2 regions of the Arthrobacter sp. NPDC055585 genome follow, and region 2 is predicted to be linked to the other one. Evidence: riboswitches for the same ligand, from Rfam matches in the RefSeq annotation. Region 2 holds a riboswitch; the other holds the start of a gene.

Region 1 (10,261 bases), on a different contig from region 2:
TCTGAAGGGACGGCGGTCCCGCTACCGCCGTGCGCACAGCGCCGGCAGCGGCACGCAGAGTACGGACCAGCAGCGGCTCCTGCTCCAGGAGGAGGCCCGCCTTCGGTTCTCCGCCGAGCCGTGAGGAGCGGCCGCCGGCAAGAATAACGGCGTCGAACCGCGTGGCTGCACCGGAGTTCATGCGGCGGTATCTCCCAGGAACGGGCTCCACTGTGCCGCCGGCTGCTCCAGCTCCCGGATCTGCCAGCGGGTGCCGCGCGGGGCACGCGGCGTAAACCGGAGCTTCCAGCCCAGCTGGTTCAAGGTTTTGTCGCCTTTCTTGTTGTTGCAGCGCAGGCAGCAGGCCACGAGGTTCTCCCAGCTGTCCTGCCCGCCGTGCGACTTTGGCACCACGTGGTCCACCGTCGCCGCCTGCTTCCCGCAGTACGCGCAGGAGTGTCCGTCGCGGCGCAGGACTCCGCGGCGGGTAGCTGCGGTTGAATCACGGTACGGGATGTTTACGTAGCGGTTCAGGAGGATCACGGACGGGCGGCCAAAAACATCCCCGGGACCAACAACCGGGTCCCCGCTCTCCGCCAGCACGCTGGCCTTGCCGGTTAGGACCAGCACCAGCGCGCGCCGGAAGCTGACCACAGCCAGCGGTTCGTAGCCCGCATTCAGAACCAGGGTTCGCATGCACGTTCCTCTTCGCCTGCCCGCCGGCGGGAAGAAACAGCGTCAACCGGCCCTGCGGTACTTCGAATGTTCACTGCAAGGGTAAGCCGCGGAACGCAATCCCGCCATTAAACCGGCCCGGGTTCACGCCGAATGCCGGGGCTGAGCGGCACGGCGGCTTCGGCTCCGGCGAGGAGCCGGTCCCGGAAAGGCAGAAGGACCCTGCCGTTTCCCGGCAGGGTCCTTCACTGTGTCAAAACTGTGGCTCTTAGCCTCCAACGCGGATGTATACGCCGCCGGAACCAAGTTCTGCGGGAGCAACCACGGTCTGGTTCCCGAAGAAGCCGCCGTGGACGGCCTGGCCGTTGCCCACGTAGACAGCGATGTGGGCCAGGCCCATGCCGCCGTCGGCGTAGTAGATCAGGTCGCCGGGGACAGCCTCGGCAGCGCTGACCGTGCGGCCCAGCGAGAGGTAGCCTGCGGGCCAGTCGTGGAAGTTGATGCCGGCAGCTGCCAGTGCATTGGTCACCAGCATGGTGCAGTCCTGCATAACACCGAGCTGTGCGTAGGCTGCAGCGGCGATGGTGGCTGCTGTGCCGGACGCTGCAGCGGGTGCTGCCGGAGCGGCGCTCTGCGCGGCGGCCGGGGTGGCTGCTGCCGTGCCGTTGCCGGCGGGAGCCGCAGCGGCTTCATCTGCAACAGCAACTTCCTGGGACTGGACAGTGACCTCTGCGGGCTCGGGTGCCACGATCACGCCCGGGACCGGGGTCAGCGTCAGGTCGGGACCGATTGCGTCGGCCGGAACCTGAAGCGGAATAGAGGACAGATCCAGCTTGCTGGTCTGTACGTCGCGGGATGTCTCCGGGCCGGCTGCGGTAGCAGCTACGCCCGTGCTCAGTACCAGACCCGAGGCAGCTGCAATAACTGCGGCCTGGCGTCCGACGTTGCCGGCGCTGCTGACAGCGTCTGCAAGGGCGGACAGGGAGTTATTGCGCTGCACGGGCGCACGGTGACGCGCACGCTCAGTTGACGTGGTCATGAGAGGTTTTTCTCCGTTGTTTCTGGCAACTGGGCGTCAGCTGACGCGGACGAAGCTTGCGCCGGGAAGATCAGACAGGGAGTGCAGTCCGGTGTTCATGCCGTTGAGGCCACCGCTGATGACCTGGCCGTTGCCGACGTAGATCGCAACGTGGCCGCCGGTGATGACGAGGTCGCCGGGCTGCGGGCTGCCAACAACGGTACCGAAGGCGAAGAACTGTCCGGGAGCCAGGTCGCCGACGGACTTGCCGACCGAGCGCAGTGCATTCTCAACCATGGCGGTGCAGTCCTGTGCTACGCCGATCTGGGCGTAGGCGGAAGCCACCAGGCCGGCAGCTACTCCGCTGGCGCTGGCTTCTGCGGGGGCAGGAGTGGAGGAAGCGGTGCTGACGTTGCCGGCTGCGGGTGCGGCAGCCGGGGCCGGAGCAGCGGCCTGCTGTGCGGCGACAGCTTCCTGCTGGGCAGCGGCAGCAACGGCTGCGGCTTCCTCAGCAGCAGCCTGCTCTGCGGCTGCAATCTGTGCGCGGGTCTCGGCTCCGGACAGCGAACCGGCCAGCGGCTGGACCGGAAGTTCGAAGGGTGCCTGCTCGGAGACCGTAACGGTCCCGTTGGAGGTCACAACGTTGAGGGGGGTGGCTTCAAGAGCCTGGCGGTCGGTGGAAACCGGAGCTGCCTGGGCCGGCATACCTGCGGCCAGGACGAGGCCGGAAGCAGCGACAACCACGGCGGCCTGGCGGCCGACGGATCCTGCGTTGGCGGTAACAGCTTTGGACAGCGCGGTAAGCGTGCTTACCGGCGCAGTGGCGGCACGACGGCGGCCGGAATTGACTGATGACACAGTTTTTGCCTCTCCCAACGCCTGCGAGGTGAGCTGTCGGATTCGGATGGGAGTCACCCGGTTGCTGGACTGCTAAGTCCGGCAACTTAACCCCTAGGGCTTCTTGCGAAACCCGAAATTGGTTCCCCCGCCTCTGCCATGCGATTTTGCGAACGGATCTCGGACAGTGGCAGAGCTCGGCGAACTGTTCGAGAGTGCCTGATCTTTGGCGAATCAGGCACGGTGACGAGAATATAACAACATCAAGGAAATGTCACGCTCAGGTCACGAAAGGGTATTGCCGCGGTCACAACCAGCCGAGGGGATCGACAGGATTGCCGTTTACGAGTACTTCAAAGTGCAGATGGCAGCCGGTGGAGGCGCCCGTGGTCCCGCTGGCGCCCACCAGGTGCCCGCGCTCCACGAAGTCCCCGACGGACACGCTGATCGCTGACAGGTGGTTATAAGTGGTCTCCACACCGTTGCCGTGATCGACCACGACGCGGTTACCGCCGCCGTACTCATGCCAGCCGGCCGACTTGACCGTTCCGGCTGCTGCGGCGGTTACCTCGGTGCCGCAGGCTGCGGCGTAATCCTGGCCGGTGTGAAGCTCCCCTGCCGTGCCGGTGATGGGGCTGACCCGGTAACCGAAGGAAGAGGTCTGCACCAGCTCCGACGTCAGCGGAGCAGCGAGCGTTCCCTTGGCCGCAGCCGGGGTCACATCGGTTCCTGCGACCGTGAGCCCGCGCAGCTTGGCATCGGGGTCGAACTTGGAGGTCAGTGCTGCCCGGTCAAAGTCCAGGACTGCGTTGGGGTCTGCGGAAACCGGCGCCGGAGCTGCAGTCAGCTCCGGAGTGGTGGCCGGGTCCGTGGCTGCCGCCGTCGTGGGCATGGCCACGGTCAGGACGAGCCCGGACGCGGCAGCCGTGATGGCGAACTTCTGGGCGGTGCCGCCCATGGGACGGTGGACAGGTTCGGCGCGGCGTCTGCCGGCCGGCCGTCCGGCGGTGCGTGGACGCAGCTCAACGGCCGGTGTTTCGGCCCTGCGCCTGCCCGAAGCAGCATGCTTCGACAAGTGTTTCCCTCTCTACAAAGCCTGCGAAGTTAGCTGTCGGATTCGAGTAGAGAAACTCGGCCCCCGATGCCCGGGACCATCCAGGAAACAGATGGTCCTGCGCTGCTCGAAGGCTTCACCCCAAGGCAGTAGTGCTGCCGGTTGGTGGGTCCTCCGCCCCTGCCTGCGAACGGTTGCACCTGCGGTCCAGTGGCAGGGTTCGGCTGTTGGACCGGTAAGCGGTGTTGTTGCTGTAGTCAGATGCCACTATAGGGGCAAAAGGCCAAAAGATACCATTCCGTTACCTGGAGAGGCAGAAGGTCACGAAGCGGGTGCGGAGACAAATACGTGCGAAGCGACCTCGGCGGGGAGCTCCAGCGCACCCTCGATGCCCGGCACACGGACCGAAATGTAGCCGCCCACAACCTCAGCTGTGATGGTTGCTCCGGGCCGCAGCCCGGCCTCATCCAGCTGGGTCAGGAGTTCGGGGTCCACCTGGATGGGTTCGGCCAGCCGTTCGAGCACCATCGGCTGCCCGGAGGTGACAAGCTCGACGGCGGAGAGCAGGTCCCGGTAGGCAATGGCCGGCGGCACTGCGGCCTCTCCGCCGAGGGCTTCCAGTCCGGGAATGGGGTTTCCGTACGGGGATTCGGTGGGCTTGCCCAGCAGGTCATACAGGCGGCGTTCCACACGTTCGCTCATCACGTGTTCCCAGCGGCAGGCTTCGTCATGGACGTAGGCCCAGTCCAGTCCAATCACGTCCGCGAGCAGCCTTTCGGCCAGCCGGTGCTTGCGCATCACTTCGGTGGCACGGCGCCGGCCCAGCTCAGTAAGTTCAAGCTGCCGGTTCCCGGAGACGACTACCAGTCCGTCACGTTCCATCCGCCCGACGGTCTGGGAGACGGTTGGCCCGGAGTGGCGCAGGCGCTCGGCAATGCGCGCCCGCAGAGCCACGATGTTCTCTTCTTCGAGCTCAAGGATGGTTCGAAGATACATCTCAGTTGTGTCGATGAGGTCCGTCATGACCGTACCGCTCCTAGCAATCGTGCGGAAGTGAATACCCGCAGCGGCACAGAACGCGCCGCCGGTTCCGTTCCCACGTTAGCCCATCGGCTCAAAACGGGGAGAATTATCCGCTTCGCAGGAGCAAAAGCGCTAGCCCGGTCACAATAGGACCGGCACGGGCGCCGGGTGTTGAATAGAAGAGTACGTTGAAGCACCCTGCCAACCCGCTTGGAGCATACAGAAAATGGGCGAACCCGCCGTTACGATTCCCGCAGAACTTCTTCCCAAGGACGGGCGGTTCGGCGCCGGCCCTTCCAAGGTCCGGCCCGAGCAGATCCAGGCCCTGACCAGTGCAGGTGCCAAGCTGCTTGGCACCTCCCACCGGCAGGCACCGGTGAGGAACCTCGTGGGAAGCGTCCGCGAGGGACTCTCTTCCTTGTTCTCCGCCCCCGAGGGCTATGAGGTTGTCCTCGGCGTCGGCGGCTCCACTGCCTTCTGGGACATCGCTTCCTTCGGCCTGGTGGAAAACAAGGCACAGCACCTTTCCTTCGGCGAATTCGGTTCCAAGTTCGCCGCTGCTACCAACAAGGCACCTTTCCTGGCGGCCTCCAGCATCATCAAGTCTGAACCCGGCACCCGCCCGGAAGCAGCTGCCGAACAAGGCGTTGACGTCTACGCCTGGCCCCAGAATGAGACCTCCACGGGCGTAGCCGCTCCGGTCCGCCGGGTTGCCGGCGCCGACGACGGCTCCCTTGTCCTGATCGATGCGACGTCAGCGGCCGGCGGCCTGGCCGTGGACCTGGCTGAAGCGGATGTGTACTACTTTGCCCCGCAGAAGAACTTCGCGTCCGACGGCGGGCTGTGGCTGGGCATGTTCTCCCCTGCTGCCATCGAGCGCGCCGCCAGGATCAACGCTTCCGACCGCTGGATCCCGGATTTCCTGAACCTTCAGACAGCGGTGGACAACTCGCGGCTGAACCAGACCTACAACACCCCGTCCCTGTCCACACTGGTGACTCTGGACGCGCAGATCCAGTGGCTGAACTCCAACGGCGGCCTGGACTTTGCTGCGGCCCGCACTGCCGATTCCGCCGGCCGCATCTACTCCTGGGCAGAGAAGTCAGGCGTCGCTGCGCCGTTCGTTGCCCGCGCCGAGGACCGGTCCAACGTCATCGCCACCATCGACTTCGATGAGTCGATTGATGCCGCAGCCATCGCCAAGACCCTGCGGGCCAACGGCATCGTGGATGTTGAGCCGTACCGCAAGCTTGGCCGCAACCAGCTGCGCATTGCCACCTTCGTCGCCATTGAGCCTGATGATGTCAGCGCTCTGCTGCAGTGCATCGACTATGTGATCGAGCATTCCTAACCGCTGGATCAGCTGACGGCGGGCACGAGCCCGTCCCGACGAGGATCCCGGCGCCGTTACTGCGGCCTGGGGTCCTCGTCGTTTATGCGCTTCTCCGTCGCGTCGCTGGTCAGGTAGAGCCGCCGCCGGACCGAACGATCGTAGTGCAGGCGCAGGTGGTGCGCACGCCAGGCCCAGACCAGGCCGATGACGGCGGTGATCAGACCGGATGCTGCGGCCACGCCGAGGCTCCAGCGCGGACCGAAGGCATTGGAGACCCATCCAACGATCGGTGCGCCCAGCGGCGTGCCGCCGAGGAAGATCGCGAAGTACAGGGCCATGACCCGGCCGCGCATTACCGGTGTGGTGGTGGTCTGGACGTAGGCGTTGGCACTGGTCATCAGAGTCAGCGCGAACAGGCCCACCGGGATCAGGGACAGGGCAAAGATCCAAAGCGTCGGGGAAAGTGCGGCAACCGTGCAGGCGGCGCCAAAGGCACCGGCTGCCCCGAAAATAAACCGCAGCCGCGGCCGCTCGCGGCGCGCTGAGAGCAGGGCCCCGGCGACGGAGCCAATTGCCATGATTGAGTTCAGCAGCCCAAAAACCCCGGCATCCTGTCCAAACTCGGTCCGTGCCATCGCGGCGATGTACACGGCGAAGTTCAGGCCGAAGGTTCCCACGATGAAGATCGCCACCAGGACCATGACCAGATCCGGACGGTACCGCACATATTTCAGTCCGGCCCGGATCCGTCCCTTGCCCGGCGGTGCCTTGGGCAGCACCCGGAGTTCGGAGGAACGCATCTTCAGCAGGGCAAGGACCATGGCAGCGAAGGTCACCGTGTTAATAAGGAAGACCCAGCCCGGCCCCACCGCCACGGTCAGCAGGCCGGCCGCTGCCGGGCCAATCATGCGGGCACCGTTGAAGGAGGCACTGTTCAGTGCGACGGCGTTGGGCAGGTTCTCCTCGCTGACCACCTCGGAGACAAAACTCTGGCGCGCGGGGGCGTCCACGGCGGAGACCACGCCCAGCGCCAGGGCGAACGCGTAAACGTGCCACAGCTCCGCATGCCCGGAGAGCACCAGCAGGCCCAGTCCCGCACCAAGTGCAGCCATTGAAACCTGGGTGGCCAGCAGGACCCTGCGCCGGTCATAGGTATCGGCAACAAGGCCCGCCCAGGGCGCGAGCAGAAGCTGCGGGCCCAGCTGCAGCGCCATGACGATTCCCATGGCTGCAGCGTCCTGGCTGGTCAGGATGTCATAGACCAGCCAGTCCTGGGCGGTGCGCTGCATCCAGGTTCCAATGTTCGAAACCAGGGCTCCAAGGAACCAGATGCGGTAGTTGAAAATTCGAAGCGAACGGAACATTTAGGTTCACTTCTCCCTTCCGGGACAGCGAACCAAGTTCCGTGCACTCACCGATTATTCGTCCTCCATGGCCGCAGGCGCTGCGGCATCCTCTTCCGTCTGCGCTGCCTCTGCCGTACCGGCGTCAGGCTCTTTAACCCCAGCGTCCGGGGCAGTTCCAGTCTGCTGACCGTCCACAGTTTCCGCGGCGGCCCCGCTTTCCTCGGCAGCTACGTCCTCGGGACGCACCCGCTGGGACCACGGCACCCACTCAGGCGCCAGGATGGCATCGGCTGAGGGCAGCAGGCCTACTTCGCAGACCGTGGCCACCTTGCCGCGGGGCACCCTCGCCACCGTGGCGTACCATTCCCAGCCCCGGTAGCCGGGACGGTTGGCACGGAACCGGTGGGTTACCAGCCGGTCTGCCTCGGGCACGGCGCTGAGCCACTCCCCCACCTGCTCTTCCGGTGCGACTTCCAGCAGCCCTGCCCGCGCGCTCTCTACGGCAGCTGCCAGCACTGCGTCCGGCTTGGACGGCTTGCGCGGAGGCTTCCGCGAGAGAGCAGGCTTAGGCGTTGGTTCGGTATCGGTCGCGTCGGTAGTTTTCACTCGGTGGTTCTGCCCCTATGCATCAAGGTCGTCGGCAACGGCCCGCAGCACCGCAGCCACCTTGGTGGCGTGCTTCTTTTCGGGGTAGCGTCCCCGGCGCAGTCCGTTGGAGATTCCGTCCAACAGTTTAATAAGGTCTTCGGTAATCACTGCCATATCGTCAGCGGGCTTCCGCGTAGCCTTGGCCACCGACGGCGGCGCCTCCAGGATCCGGGCAGAGAGCGCCTGCGGGCCCCGGCGGCCGTCAGCCACGCCAAACTCCATCCGGGTCCCGGGCTTCACCTCGCTCACACCAGCGGGAAGAGCAGAAGCATGCAGGAAGACTTCCTGGCCGTCGTCAGTGGCCAGGAATCCAAATCCCTTGCCAGTGTCGAACCACTTGACCTTGCCGATGGGCACTTCGCTTACCTCGTTCTTAGCTCTTGGGTGCGGGCTTTCGACCGCATCTGGTGATGAAGGGGTGGTACGTCCGCGCGTATCCGTCTTCCGGCCTTCGATCGGGCCGGCGGCGGATGCCTGTTGAGATACTACGGGGAAGTGTCTTCCCTTTAGAATATCCCGAGCCCCCTAATCCGTGGCCCGTCCCGCTTTGGGTGCGCGGTTTTTTAGCTGTTAGCGTTAAAGACCATGGAGCACATGGGTTCAACCCCCGCAAAAAGCCGCGCTGACTTCCCTGAAAAAACCAGGCGCTCACCGCTGCGGATGCTGGTGACGGCACTGGCCGGACTCCTGGCCGTGGCCGGCGTCGGCAGCCTGGGGGCTCTGCTGCTTGAGGCGCTGCGCGGCGAGGTTATCTGGCCCGGATTCGCAGCCGGAGCGTTCTATGCCCTGCCCCTCGCCTTCCTCATGATGGCCGGGCTGGTAATTGACTCAATCGTGCGGCGGCGCCGGGGCTGACCCGTTTGTTTTCGGTCCCACTCGGGTAACGTATTGGACGATGTCCGCGATCCGAGCCTTGGCCGAAGACCTTGCAGCGCGCAGTGACGAACAACTGCGTGAGCTCCTTCTCGCCCGGCCGGACCTGGCACTGCCGCCGGTACCGGATTTCCAGGCACTGGCCGCCCGCGCTTCCACGCGCATCAGCGTACAGCGGGCCCTTGAAAAACTCACGGCTCCCCAGCTGCAGGTCCTTGAAGCGCTGGACCTCACCACCAATGAGGACTCACACCTCAGCACCACGGCCTCCTGGCTGAAAGCCTCCATCTCCGGCTCCACCATCAAGGCGCTGGACGCAATCCTCAGCTACCTGCACAGTCTGGCCCTGCTGCGCCGCGCAACGCCGCACCCCGGCGCCCCGAAGGCCGACGCCGGACGCAAGTTCTACCTGCCGGTTTCCGTGCTGGGCGAAGCACTGGGCGCGTATCCTGCAGGGCTCGGCCGGCCTTATTCGACACTGGCTGCCCAGCAGCCGGAGTTCGGGCAGCGCCTGGTGGGCATCGTGGACGGACTCCGGCAGCGCGGGCTGCCCATCGAGAAGGCTGACACGCCTGCCACGGCTGCGCACTCACTCCATCACCTGGTCTCGGACCCCGCCGGCTGGGAAGCCCTGCTGGCCGACGCCCCGCCCCAGACCCACGACCTGCTGAGGCGTTTCAAGTACTCCCCGGTGGGCACCATTCCGCGCAAGGCGGCGATTAGCCGCGCCGTCCTGGACAACCCGTCTCCCACTCCTGTTGAGTGGCTTGTTGCACATGGCCTGCTGGTACCCCTGGATGCCCTCCATGTTGAGCTTCCGCGGCCGGTGGGACAGGCCTCGCGCGGCCACGTGATCGTCTCCGATTTCCAGCTGGATCCGGTTCCGCCCAAGCCCCGGCCGGTACCTCATGCCCTTCGTGACAACGCGGCGTACGGTGCGGTGGCAGAGACTCTCCGCCTGGTCACTGAGCTGCTGGCAGTTGCCGCTGAAGCGCCGATCGGAACCCTGCGTTCCGGCGGCGTCGGGGTCCGGGAAGTCCGGCGCGTTTCGGAAGCGCTGCGGCTGGACGGGATGGCCACGGCCTGGCTGCTGGAGCTTTCCGCGCTTTCCGGACTGCTTGTCCTGGACGCTGCGACCTCCCGCTGGGGCACGGCGGAGAGCGACTGGCACACCATGGACCGCGAACTGCAGTGGCAGCACCTGGTGGAAGCCTGGCTGGAAGCCGAACGGGCGCCGTCGCTGGTCGGAGCCCCGCTGCCGGGCGGGGGTTCAGTCAACGCCCTGGCCGGCGAGCTGTCCCGCCCCGATGCCCCGCTGGTGCGGCGGCGCATGCTGGAGATGTTCGCGTCCCTGACCGAGGCGGAGTCCGTGGAGGAAGGACACTCCGGCGCCTACGACGCCGAAGACCTGATCAGCGCACTTACCTGGTACCAGCCCAGACTGCAGCGCCGTTTCGCCCGTTTGGTCCCGGGAA
Region 2 (10,261 bases):
TGCAGTCTCCGCCGACCGCGGCGGCAGAAGTCCAGGGGCTCGACGGGCTGGCGCTGATGCGCGGGGTGGTGGGTGAACAGCTGCGCCAACCGGCCGTCCAGCTCTGGCTGTACAGCGCCGTCGCCTTTGCCGCCTACCATCTGGGCAGGCGTGCAGCGCGCCGATCGGCCTGATCGGCCTGATCGGCGGAACGGACCAGTTTGCGATTAAGGAGCAGCACAACCCATGGATGAGGTCCTGACAACCCTGCTGGCCGAGTGGGAGGCCGGCCGGACCGCTGCCCTGGGCACTGTGGTGCGGACCATGGACTCGGCCCCCCGTCCGCCGGGCGCCCAGATGCTGGTAACCGCTGCGGGCACCGTCATCGGCTCGGTATCGGGCGGCTGCGTGGAAGGGGCCGTGTATGAGCAGTCCATGGACTGCATCGGCGGCGCAGGGCCGGTTCTTGCCCGTTATGGCGTAAGCGACGATGATGCGTTCGCCGTTGGCCTCACCTGCGGGGGCACGATTGAGGTCTTCATCGAGGCACTTCCGCCCGGAAGCCGCGCGGTACTGGGTCCGGCCGCGAACGATATCAGCACCGGTGAACCAGTCGGCGTGGCAACGGTGATCGAGCACCCCGATCCCGGGCGGCTGGGCCGGAAGATGGTCATCCTCCCGTCAGGGACCCGCGGTTCCCTGGGAAGCGCCCGCGCTGACCAGGCGGCCGCAGATGATGCGCTGGGCCTGCTGGCTGCCGGACGCAGCGCCGTACTGACCTACGGGCCGGAGGGAGAACGGCTGGATACTGGAATGAGTGTGTTCCTGAACGCCTTTGCCCCGCCCCCGCGGATGCTGGTCTTCGGTGCCATCGACTTCGCTGCGGCACTCTCCCGGCTGGGATCATTCCTGGGTTACCGCGTTACCGTCTGCGACGCACGGCCTGTCTTTGCAACGCCGGCACGTTTCCCGGCGGCGGACGAGGTGGTTGCCTCCTGGCCGCACCTTTACTACCGGGACGAGCTGCAGGCGGGACGGATCGACGGCCGCACGGTGGTCTGCGTACTTACCCATGATCCAAAGTTCGACGTCCCGCTCCTGGCGGAGGTCCTGGCCGGACCGGCGGTTGCCTATGTGGGGGCCATGGGTTCCCGGCGCACGCACATCGACCGTACAGAGCGTCTGCTGGACGCCGGGGTGAGCCCTGAAGCGCTTGCGGCGCTGCGCAGCCCCATCGGGCTTGATCTGGGCGCGCGGACACCGGAGGAAACTGCCGTGTCAATCGCGGCGGAGTTTATTGGTGAGGGATGGGGCGGGACGGGCCTTCCACTGCGCCTGCTGGAGGAGCGCATCCATCATGACGGACCCGGTCCGCTTACGGTTCCGGCAGCCGGACTTCAAAGGCCAGGGCGCCGTGCCGAATCCCGTTGACCTGCAGCTGCAGCTGATGTGCCCCGGCATAGTGACGGCGGGTGGTCATTTGATGGAAGGCATGCGAGCCGGACAGTGCGCGGGCTTCACCCGGTGCCAGTTCAAGAACTGTGAGCTTGAAGACCGCCGGGACTGTTCTGCCGTGCGCTTTGACGTAGTGCACCACGTAGTCCACGGCAAGCCTCGCCGTCGAACTTCCCGTGTTCCTCAGGGTGAAGCTGAACTGGAGCTTTCCCGGAAGGGTGACTACGGGCGTCGGGGTGGAAAGGCCCTGGACTTCCACGTCCGCGGGCGCGAAGCCCAGCAGCTCAAGGGCACCGGGATGAGCTTTCTTGACCAGGGTCCGGAGGCTGTGACGGACGAGCCGCGCCGTCGCGGGGGCCGGGTCCGACAGCCAGCGGGCAGCCGTCTGCACGGTGACCTCGGGGGCATGGCGTGAGATGTCATTCAGGTGGTTCGCCACCGACCGGCGCACGTCCTCGCTGGGATCATCGCGGAGGGCGTCCAGGATAGGCAGGGTCGCGTCCGGGTGCTCCAGCAGCCAGGGCACACGAATTGCCCAGGGAAGGTAAGGCCGGGTGCCCTCGCTGGCCAGCCGCCGAACCGCTGGATCTGCATCCTGCGCCCACGTCTGGATACGGGCCAGTGCGCGTACCGGATCCGCTGCCAGGAGCCGGCGGATGGCGAACTCACTGGTAAGGCGGGGTGTAAGTTCAGCGAGCAGGTCGAGGGCGTCGTCAAAGTCGACAGACCCTGAGCCGGCCAGGGCCAGCGTGACAGCCGATTCGGTGACCGGCCACATCATCCACCCCTTGAACTGCGGGTCTGCCAGGGCAGCCCGGTAAGCGGCTGCCGCTTCCTGGTACGCCGGATATGCGTGGGTCAGTGCCTGGGCCAGAAGGTCAGTCCGCGCGCGGAGCGAAAGCGGCTCGAGCGCCGGCACCGCCGTGAGGAGCTGGGCGAGCCCGGGGGCGGGAGCGGCCGCAGTCAGGCTGCGGTGCAGGCCTGCAACTTCAGCCGGACCCAGCAGATTATCCATGGCACCCATGCTGTCCCCCGCCGTTGTCTGTGCCGGGATTCCCCGGGTTCACAGATTACAGGTTCGCATCGGTGTACCGGCCGCGCTCACTGGTGACGGCACTGGGTGTGCGTCCGGCAGGGCCGAAGGAAGCCGTGTAGCTGTCTACTGCGGCCGCAGAGTGCCGGTGACCCGTGCCGTCGAACCGGGCGGTGTATCCCCAGCCCGCGGCAGGACGGACCGTGTGCTGCTCGGTGGAACGCGGGTGGCCGTAGGCAGCCACATAGTTTCCGCCCAGGGCCGCCCGGCGGGCCGGCAGGGCACGGGTTTCACGGGCGGCGTTGTGGTTCGCGCCGGAGTCCTGGCCCTCGATGGTGAGGGTCGCGGCGATAGTCGTGGTGTCGAACATTGTTCTCCTAAAGGAAGGGTGGGCAAGGCAGCCGGGCAGCACTGAGTGCGCCGGCGCTTTGGCGGCGTTGCAAAAAGTCGGAGCAGCCGGCTCGGAGCCAGGCTGCGGAGGTCCGCGGTTCCCTGCGTGGGAAGCCTGCATGGACGCTGATGCCGAACGGAAGCCGTTCGGTGCTGATAAAGACTCTAGCAGTTATTCTGAGTCATTCATAAAAAGGAGGATGTCGGCTTCGTCTCAGCCTGCTTACTGGAAGCTCCCACCGTCCACTCCTGCCGCCTCGAAGGTGGCGGGACCGGCTGCACAGCGGGCAGCACCTGCGGCGATACAGTTGAGGACATGAGCACCACCCCCGCGCGGACCCGCAGGTCTGTCTTCTTCCTTATTCCGCTGGGCGCGCTGGCAGGCATGGCACTGGCCATGCTGAACTTCCAGCTGAGCTATGCCTCCACCGTTGAGCCCGGGGAGCTGGCAAGCTACGTCTTGTGGACTCTGATCGGCGGTGCGGTGCTGGGCGGGTCCTTTGCCTGCCCGGCTGCCGCCGGAGCCTATCTCAGTGCCGTTTCCGGAAAGTCCGCACGCTTCTGTGCCGGCCTGGCGGGTGGAGCATTGGCGCTCTGCTGGCTGCTCTATGCCGGCGTTTCTGCTTCCGGAGGCAGCCCGGTGACGTGGCTGCTGCCAGCTGCAGCTGTTCTGACGACGGCAGCCGGCATGTGGTTCGTCTGGCTCGTGGCGAGGAACCGAAGCCCGCAGTCCGGCGCAGGATCCGAGCGCTAGCCTCCGTAGGGTCCACCAATAAGGCGTACCAGCGCGCTGGTTGGTGAGGGAATTTCCGCACCGTGGGCAAACAGAATGCGGTCCGGGGCCAGTGCAGCGATGCGCTCCAGGGAATCCTCTGCGCGCGAAGCATCAGAGGTAAAGGCCGCCGGGCTGCGGACAACTTCGGCGTGAACTGTTGCGGCGGCGTCGCCGATAAAGAGCGTTCCGGTACCTTCGTGGAAAATGCTGACATGCCCTGGAGTGTGGCCCGGGGTCGCGAGGATTTGCAGGTCCTGCACAGTGTCCCCCTCCTCCAGGGGCTGCACTTTGCGGGGCGAACGAATGTCCGGTGAGTCGGGACCTCCGGCATAGATGGATGCCAGCGGCGCCTGCTCGGCAATAGAAAACAGTGATCCGATGTGATCCATGTGCAGGTGCGTCAGGACGATGTCCCGGACATCCGCAAAGCTGCCCCCGAGCGCATCAACAGCGTCCGCAATCGCAGCAGCGGCGTCAGGCATTCCTGTGTCAATGACCACAATGCCGGCGGGTTGAGCGACGGCATAGCAGCGCACGTCCGAAATCATAGGTTCCGGGCCGGCTAGACCGGCTGGAATACTCATCTCGCGGACAATTTCCTCAATGGGCAGACGGGGTGTTCCGCTGCTTGGTTCCTGGGCCACGACCGCTCTCCTTCGCCGGAATGCAGGGATTTAAGCGTAGTCCTGCGGAGGCAGCCGCGTCCCGGTTCGGCGGCAGAATTCTGTCTCGGGAGACCAGGCCGAACCCTTTGCCAGTCGGGATACGGGTGGGACCCCTGAGTAGGAAATCGACAGGGGGCTGTCAAATAGCACGGGTGACCTACTCAACACAACGGCAACACGGCGCCGTTACCGAATTGCAATCAAAAAGAGATTGCTGTTAGTGTCCTTGGCATGCCGCAAACCTGATGCGGCGCCCCAGGCTCGTTACCTAACTCTGCCGCTTGCCTGGGGTCCCTTTTGCACTACGACGGCAGGGGCGGGGGAACCAATTTTTTGGGTCCTTTGAATCCTTGGGGTTAAGCCGACCGGATGAGACCGGCGGCCGGGTGACTCCCATCCGAACCCGACAGCTCACCTCGCAGGTATAGGGAGAGGTAATACCTTGTCTTCTAAGAATCGCGGACGTCACTGCGCAGAGTCCAGCATCTGGACCACCATCGCAAAAGCAGCACCCGGCAAAGCCCGCTCCGTCACCGGCACCGCAGCAGCGGTTGTAGCAGGCTCCGGCCTGATGTTCGGTATGGCAGCTCCGGCTCAGGCCAGCGCAGTCATCAACGAGACCCCGGCACCCGCTGCAGCAGCAGCACCTGCCTTCGTCGCCCCGGCAGCCGAAGCCCCCGTTGCCCCGGCAGCCGAAGCCCCGGCTCCGGCTGCAGCCGTGACTCACACCGTAGTTTCGGGTGACACCCTGAGCGAAATCTCCGCGGCTTACGGAGTCACCCTGGACAGCGTCCTGCAGCTCAACGCCCTGTCGCTGGAGTCCATCATCTACCCCGGTGACGTCATTACCGTTTCGGGTGAAGCCGCAGCAGCTCCCGCCGCTGCCGCAGCACCCGCAGCACCGGCAGAGGCGTATGTCCCTGCTGACACCTACGTCGCTCCGGCCCCGGTTGACGCAGCACCTGCTGCCTCGTACACCGATCCCGGCACCTTTACCGGTTACGAGAGCAACGTCACCACCCAGGCCGTTACCCCGGCACCTGCTGCAACGGGTTCCGGCATCGGAGCGATCATGGTCAGCTCCGCCTACGCACAGCTGGGCGCCGTACAGGACTGCACCATCCTCGTGGAGCAGGCACTGCGCGCAGCCGGCCACTCGGTCGGTGACCTGGCCCCGGCGCAGCTGGCTGCCTACGGCACCCCGGTGTCCAACCCCCAGCCGGGTGACATGATCTACTACGCCAACGGCGGAGCCGGTGTCCCCCACATCGCCATCTACATCGGCGACGGCCAGGCCATCCACAGCGGAATGAACGGAAACCAGACCGTCATCGCGACCGCCAACCTCGGCTCCGGCCCCGTCTACTACCGCGCATAGTCCGCGATACTGACGGCTGGTACAGCCTTCAGCAGACGAGGTGCCCCCTCCGGATTCCGGGAGGGGCACCTCGTTTTACTTGTTTTAACAGCTCAGACCGAAACATCCGAGGTCCCGGGCAACCAGCTCCCGCCCGGGCCGGGTACATCTGCCCCGGACGTGAAATAATGGAAACTACCAGACTCGCGGCTTCCGGAACCTTCACCCATGTGCTGGTACCGTCTCCGCGCTTCCGTCACAGCACCCAGCCGTTCCGGGCCTGCGGCGGGACGGCCATCCCCAATGCGTGCCCGCGCCTTCGGCCGCTGCGGAGAGGATGCCGGGTCAGGAATCGAAGCAGCCAGAGGTAAACACATTGACGTTTAACGTAGGTCAAACCGTAGTCCACCCCCACCACGGTCCCGCAGCCATCCGCCGTCTCGACACCCGCAAAGTGCGTGGCGAAGACATGGAGTACCTGGTACTCGAAGTGCATGCGAACAAGCTGGAGGTCTGGGTTCCGCTGGCCAAGGCCGGCGAGGTAGGGCTGCGCCCGGTTCTGGACGGTGCCCAGCTTCAAAAGCTCATGGAAGTCCTCAAGGCCGACGCCGATGCCGAGGAAACCCAGTGGTCCCGCAGATTCAAGGAAAACACCGAACTGCTGGCCAGCGGAAGCATCACCGACGTAGCCCGGGTAGTCAGAAACCTCACCCTCCGGTCCCTTGATAAGGGACTCTCCCACGCTGAACGGGACATGCTGCGGCACGCGCGCCGCCCGCTTCTCACTGAAATCTCACTGTCCCTGGGTGTTAGTGAGGACGAAGCATCAGCAGTGCTCGACGCCGTCTGGTCCGGGCAGGCGGCTTCCCTGGCCGAACCCGTTACCTAAGCCACCCCCCCGCACCAATTCGGCGCGAAAGTCCGGCAACGCTGCAGGCGTTGCCGGACTTTTTTATGACCGGTGTTTGGTGCCGCCGGCACCACGGCCGCTAACTCCGCTCACATCCGCGTCTTTGTCCTGGCCGTTGCCGGCGCACTCCACGGATCCTCCGGCCAGGGATGGCGGGGATACCGTCCGCGCATCTCGGCCCTCACCTGTGCATACGGGCCGGACCAGAAAGAGGCGAGGTCATCTGTCACGGCCAGAGGGCGTCCGGCAGGTGAAAGCAGGTGGAACTGCAGCCGGATCCGCCCTCCTGCCAACAGCGGTGATTCCGCCCAGCCGAAGCACTTCTGGAGTTTGACTGCCAGTACGGGAGGAGCTGCGCCGTCCTCTGCGTCCGGATAGCTGATCCGCTCCTGCGTGCCGCTGGGCACCAGTATCTTTTCCGGAGCCAGTTCATCCAGTTTGGCTGCCTCCGGCCAGGGCAGCAGCCGGCGCAGCGGATCCAGCAGATTGATATCTGCCGCCCGCGTCCCTCCTGCCAGCGCTTCCAGTTCCGGGCCCAACCAGTCCTGAAGCTGCTCCAGCAGCGCCGCCTCTGATACATCAGGCCACGGCGAACCAAGCAGCCGGTGCAGCAGGGCGAGCCGGCGGCGGAGAGCCTCAGCCGCCCCAGACCAGCCGATGGCGCCAAGGCCCTGCTCGGCCAGCGCGTCTGCCATGGCAGAGCGACCCTCAGCCGCGGCGGGACGGACCGGCGTCGAGGAGAGCTCGATCGCACCCAGGCGGCGTACCCGCCGCGCGGACACTCTGCCGCCGTCGAACACGGCTGTAATCTCCGAGGATAGGAGCCCCGAGGCCGCAGCCTCAGCAGTCTCCTCCGCCAGCGGCGCGGCAGCACGGATCACGGCCCCGGTTCCTGCGGCTGCCTTCCCCGCGGCACGGGAAACGTCTGCCACGGCCAGCCAGGTGTGTCCCCGGAGCGGACTCTCCGAGGGAAGCCCGGCACGGGTTCCCGATGCAAGCAGGTACTGTTCCCCTGCAGCGCCCTCCACCCGGCGGGCCACCCGGTCCGGGAAGGCAAGCGCCACGAGTGTTCCCACGGCCTCCTCAGCGCCCGGAGCCCCGGTTGGGTGTTGGGCCGTACCGGCGGACTTCCGATCAGGTTGCACGAACTGCTGCAGGCGCCGGGCCTCACGGGCAAAGGCGCCGGACCCCGGATCCCGTCCAGAGCGCAGAGCGGACAGGAGCCGGACCAGGTCGGCTCCCGGCGGTCGCCGGTCGCCGGACAGCATGGCTGTGACCTCCGCAGCCGTGCGCGGACCAAGCAGCAGGGATCCCTCAGCGAGGGCCCGGGCCAGGCGCGGATCTGCCGGGATGCGCACCAGCCGGTGACCGGTTTCTGTGGCTTTGCCGTCCTGGTCCACTGCACCGATACTGCGCAGGACTGCTTCAGCGTCCGCCAGCGCTGCACCGGGCAGCGCCTGGGGCAGCGCCAGTCCCCGGCCGCCGGGGGTCCCCCAGCAGGCGAGGATCAAGGCTGCGGATGTGAGGTCGGCCGCGGCGGCCTCCGGTGTGGGATGGGCAGGAGAGGCGGCGTACGCAGCTTCCGTGTAGGCGCGGATCACGGTTCCCGGTCCCTGCCTCGCCGCACGTCCGGCACGCTGCTGTGCTGAGGCGCGGGACGCGCTGACGGTGACCAGCCCGCTCATGCCGCGGGCGGCGTCGCGCCGGGGTTCGCGTGCCAGTCCGGAATCGACAACCAGCCGAACGCCGGGAACGGTCAGCGAGGATTCGGCCAGCGATGTGGACACGATGATGCGTGGCTTCTCCCCCGGACCCCGTCCGGAAACCGCCCGGTCCTGTTCGGCCGCCGGGGCCTGGCCGTGCAGTTCCAGCACCTCGGTGCCGGGGCCCGCTTCCTGCCGCAGGACCCTGGCGACGTGGGACACTTCCCGGACACCCGGAGCGAACACCAGAGCGTCAACCGACGCGTCCTCGGCCAGTGCCTGCGCGTGGCCCTGGATGGCAAGCAGGGCCAGTCCGTCCAGGAATCCCGGCGTGACGCCGCGTTCGTCCAGACGCGCGGCGGCCGGCGGCTGCCACAGCACGCGCAGCGGATAAAGCGCTGAAGGACAGTCCACCACGGGGACCGGAGACCCGGGCGCACCAAGCAGTTCCGCGAAGCGGGGTGTGTCCAGCGTGGCAGACATGGCCACCAGCAGAAGGTCCGGGCGCAGCTGGCGGACTTCGGCCAGCATGCCGATAAGCAGGTCGGTTTCGAGTCCGCGTTCGTGAACCTCGTCCAGGACGACGGCGGAAACACCCTCCAGCCCCGGATCGGCCAGCAGGCGTCGCAGCAGGATGCCCGGAGTAACAAACTCAACGAGGGTACGCCCGCTGGTGCGGCTCTCACCGCGGACCGTGTAGCCGGTGCGCTCCCCCACCCCCGTGCCGTCCAGGGCGGCAAGCCTGCGGGCAGCTGCCCGTGCGGCCACCCGGCGCGGCTGGGTAACAATGACCCGCCCGGCCGCCAGATTCGCCACCAGCGGCGGGACCAGCGTGGTCTTGCCGGTTCCGGGCGGGGCCTGCACGACGGCGGCACCGCCGGAGAGCGCGGCACCCGTGGCATCGTCAGCATTGGATGTGCCGCCCCGGAAACCATCAGGGTCCAGAGCCGCCGCAGCGGCGGGCAGCGACGCGGCAAAAACCAGGCCGCGCCCAAGCTCGGCAAGGTTAAAGGGGCCGGCGGGCAGCATTCCGCGCGATTCAGAGGGGCTCACCACTCCATTCTCTCCCGGGATCTGTGTGCCTGCGGATTCCCAAATAGTCCGGCATAAGGAAGGGTTGGAAGGCAGCCGGCTGCATGCCGAAGTCCGCAGTGCACATCAACCCGAAAGAGGAGTTAATGACCCCCGAGACGATGGCTGAAGCCCAGCCGGGCCCCGAGGAAGTGTGTGCCATAGCCGAGTCCCACGGGCTGCATCTGGAGCCGGCAGGCGTGGAGTTCAACGAGGCAGGCCTCGATTACCGGGTGGCGTTTGCCACCGAAAAAGGAAAGGAACAGAAATGGGTGCTGCGGGTCCCCAGACGCCCCGACGTGGCTGCCGGCCAGCCTGGTGAGCGTGCCATCCTGGACTTCGTCCGGCCGCAGCTTGGCGTCGCTGTACCGGACTGGCAGATCCAGGAAGCAGACCTGGTGGCTTACCCGCTCCTTCCGGGAAGGCCGGGCCTGACGGTCGGCCAAGGCAATCAGCCGGACTGGCACTTCGACCCGTCCTCCGCTGAATACCTGGAATCACTGGCGGAGTTGATTGCTTCCCTGCACAGCCTTGACACGGCTGCGGCTGCCGCCGCCGGCATCCGGACCGAAACTCCGGAACAAGTCCGCGGGTACTGGGCGAACGCACTTGATAACGCGCTCGCTGAGTTCCGGATTGATCCCGGGCTGCTCGACGGCTGGCGGCGGTGGCTGGACGATGACGGTCTCTGGCCCCAGCGCACCGTTCTCACACATGGCGAGCTGTATCCGGCGCACCTGCTGCTTGATGAGTCGGACAGGATCGTCTCGGTGCTGGACTGGACTACGGCCAAAGTCAGCGATCCGGCTCTGGAATTTATGTACGTCCAGCTCATTTCGCCCGACTCCTTTGATGAAGTCGTGCGCCGCTGCCAGGACGCGGCCGGCACCGCCGAGCCGCGCCTGGCAGAGCGCTGCACCGCC

The links. Region 2 has a riboswitch for cyclic di-AMP ahead of ACWGQ2_RS07265 (LysM peptidoglycan-binding domain-containing protein). Riboswitches for the same ligand answer to the same signal wherever they lie in the genome.
Region 1: another riboswitch for cyclic di-AMP. It lies ahead of ACWGQ2_RS03345 (M23 family metallopeptidase); the one in region 2 lies ahead of ACWGQ2_RS07265 (LysM peptidoglycan-binding domain-containing protein).

Annotation. Positions count from the first base shown of each region.
Region 1 covers NZ_JBSHIT010000001.1:768,416-778,676, forward strand. The annotation lists gene mobA (molybdenum cofactor guanylyltransferase) at 1-181, opposite strand, end outside; gene ACWGQ2_RS03330 (HNH endonuclease) at 178-675, opposite strand; gene ACWGQ2_RS03335 (NlpC/P60 family protein) at 923-1,693, opposite strand; gene ACWGQ2_RS03340 (NlpC/P60 family protein) at 1,730-2,530, opposite strand; cyclic di-AMP (ydaO/yuaA leader) riboswitch at 2,535-2,691, opposite strand; gene ACWGQ2_RS03345 (M23 family metallopeptidase) at 2,817-3,584, opposite strand; cyclic di-AMP (ydaO/yuaA leader) riboswitch at 3,588-3,799, opposite strand; gene ACWGQ2_RS03350 (metal-dependent transcriptional regulator) at 3,885-4,586, opposite strand; gene serC (phosphoserine transaminase) at 4,813-5,937, shown strand; gene ACWGQ2_RS03360 (MFS transporter) at 5,994-7,283, opposite strand; gene ACWGQ2_RS03365 (DUF3027 domain-containing protein) at 7,338-7,871, opposite strand; gene ACWGQ2_RS03370 (cold-shock protein) at 7,887-8,270, opposite strand; gene ACWGQ2_RS03375 (hypothetical protein) at 8,508-8,768, shown strand; gene ACWGQ2_RS03380 (helicase-associated domain-containing protein) at 8,809-10,261, shown strand, end outside.
Region 2 covers NZ_JBSHIT010000003.1:207,701-217,961, reverse strand. The annotation lists gene ACWGQ2_RS07295 (SRPBCC family protein) at 1-173, shown strand, start outside; gene ACWGQ2_RS07290 (XdhC family protein) at 226-1,410, shown strand; gene ACWGQ2_RS07285 (DNA alkylation repair protein) at 1,355-2,449, opposite strand; gene ACWGQ2_RS07280 (hypothetical protein) at 2,505-2,837, opposite strand; gene ACWGQ2_RS07275 (hypothetical protein) at 3,174-3,611, shown strand; gene ACWGQ2_RS07270 (MBL fold metallo-hydrolase) at 3,608-4,276, opposite strand; cyclic di-AMP (ydaO/yuaA leader) riboswitch at 4,563-4,736, shown strand; gene ACWGQ2_RS07265 (LysM peptidoglycan-binding domain-containing protein) at 4,740-5,675, shown strand; gene ACWGQ2_RS07260 (CarD family transcriptional regulator) at 6,031-6,543, shown strand; gene hrpB (ATP-dependent helicase HrpB) at 6,654-9,296, opposite strand; gene ACWGQ2_RS07250 (macrolide 2'-phosphotransferase) at 9,446-10,261, shown strand, end outside.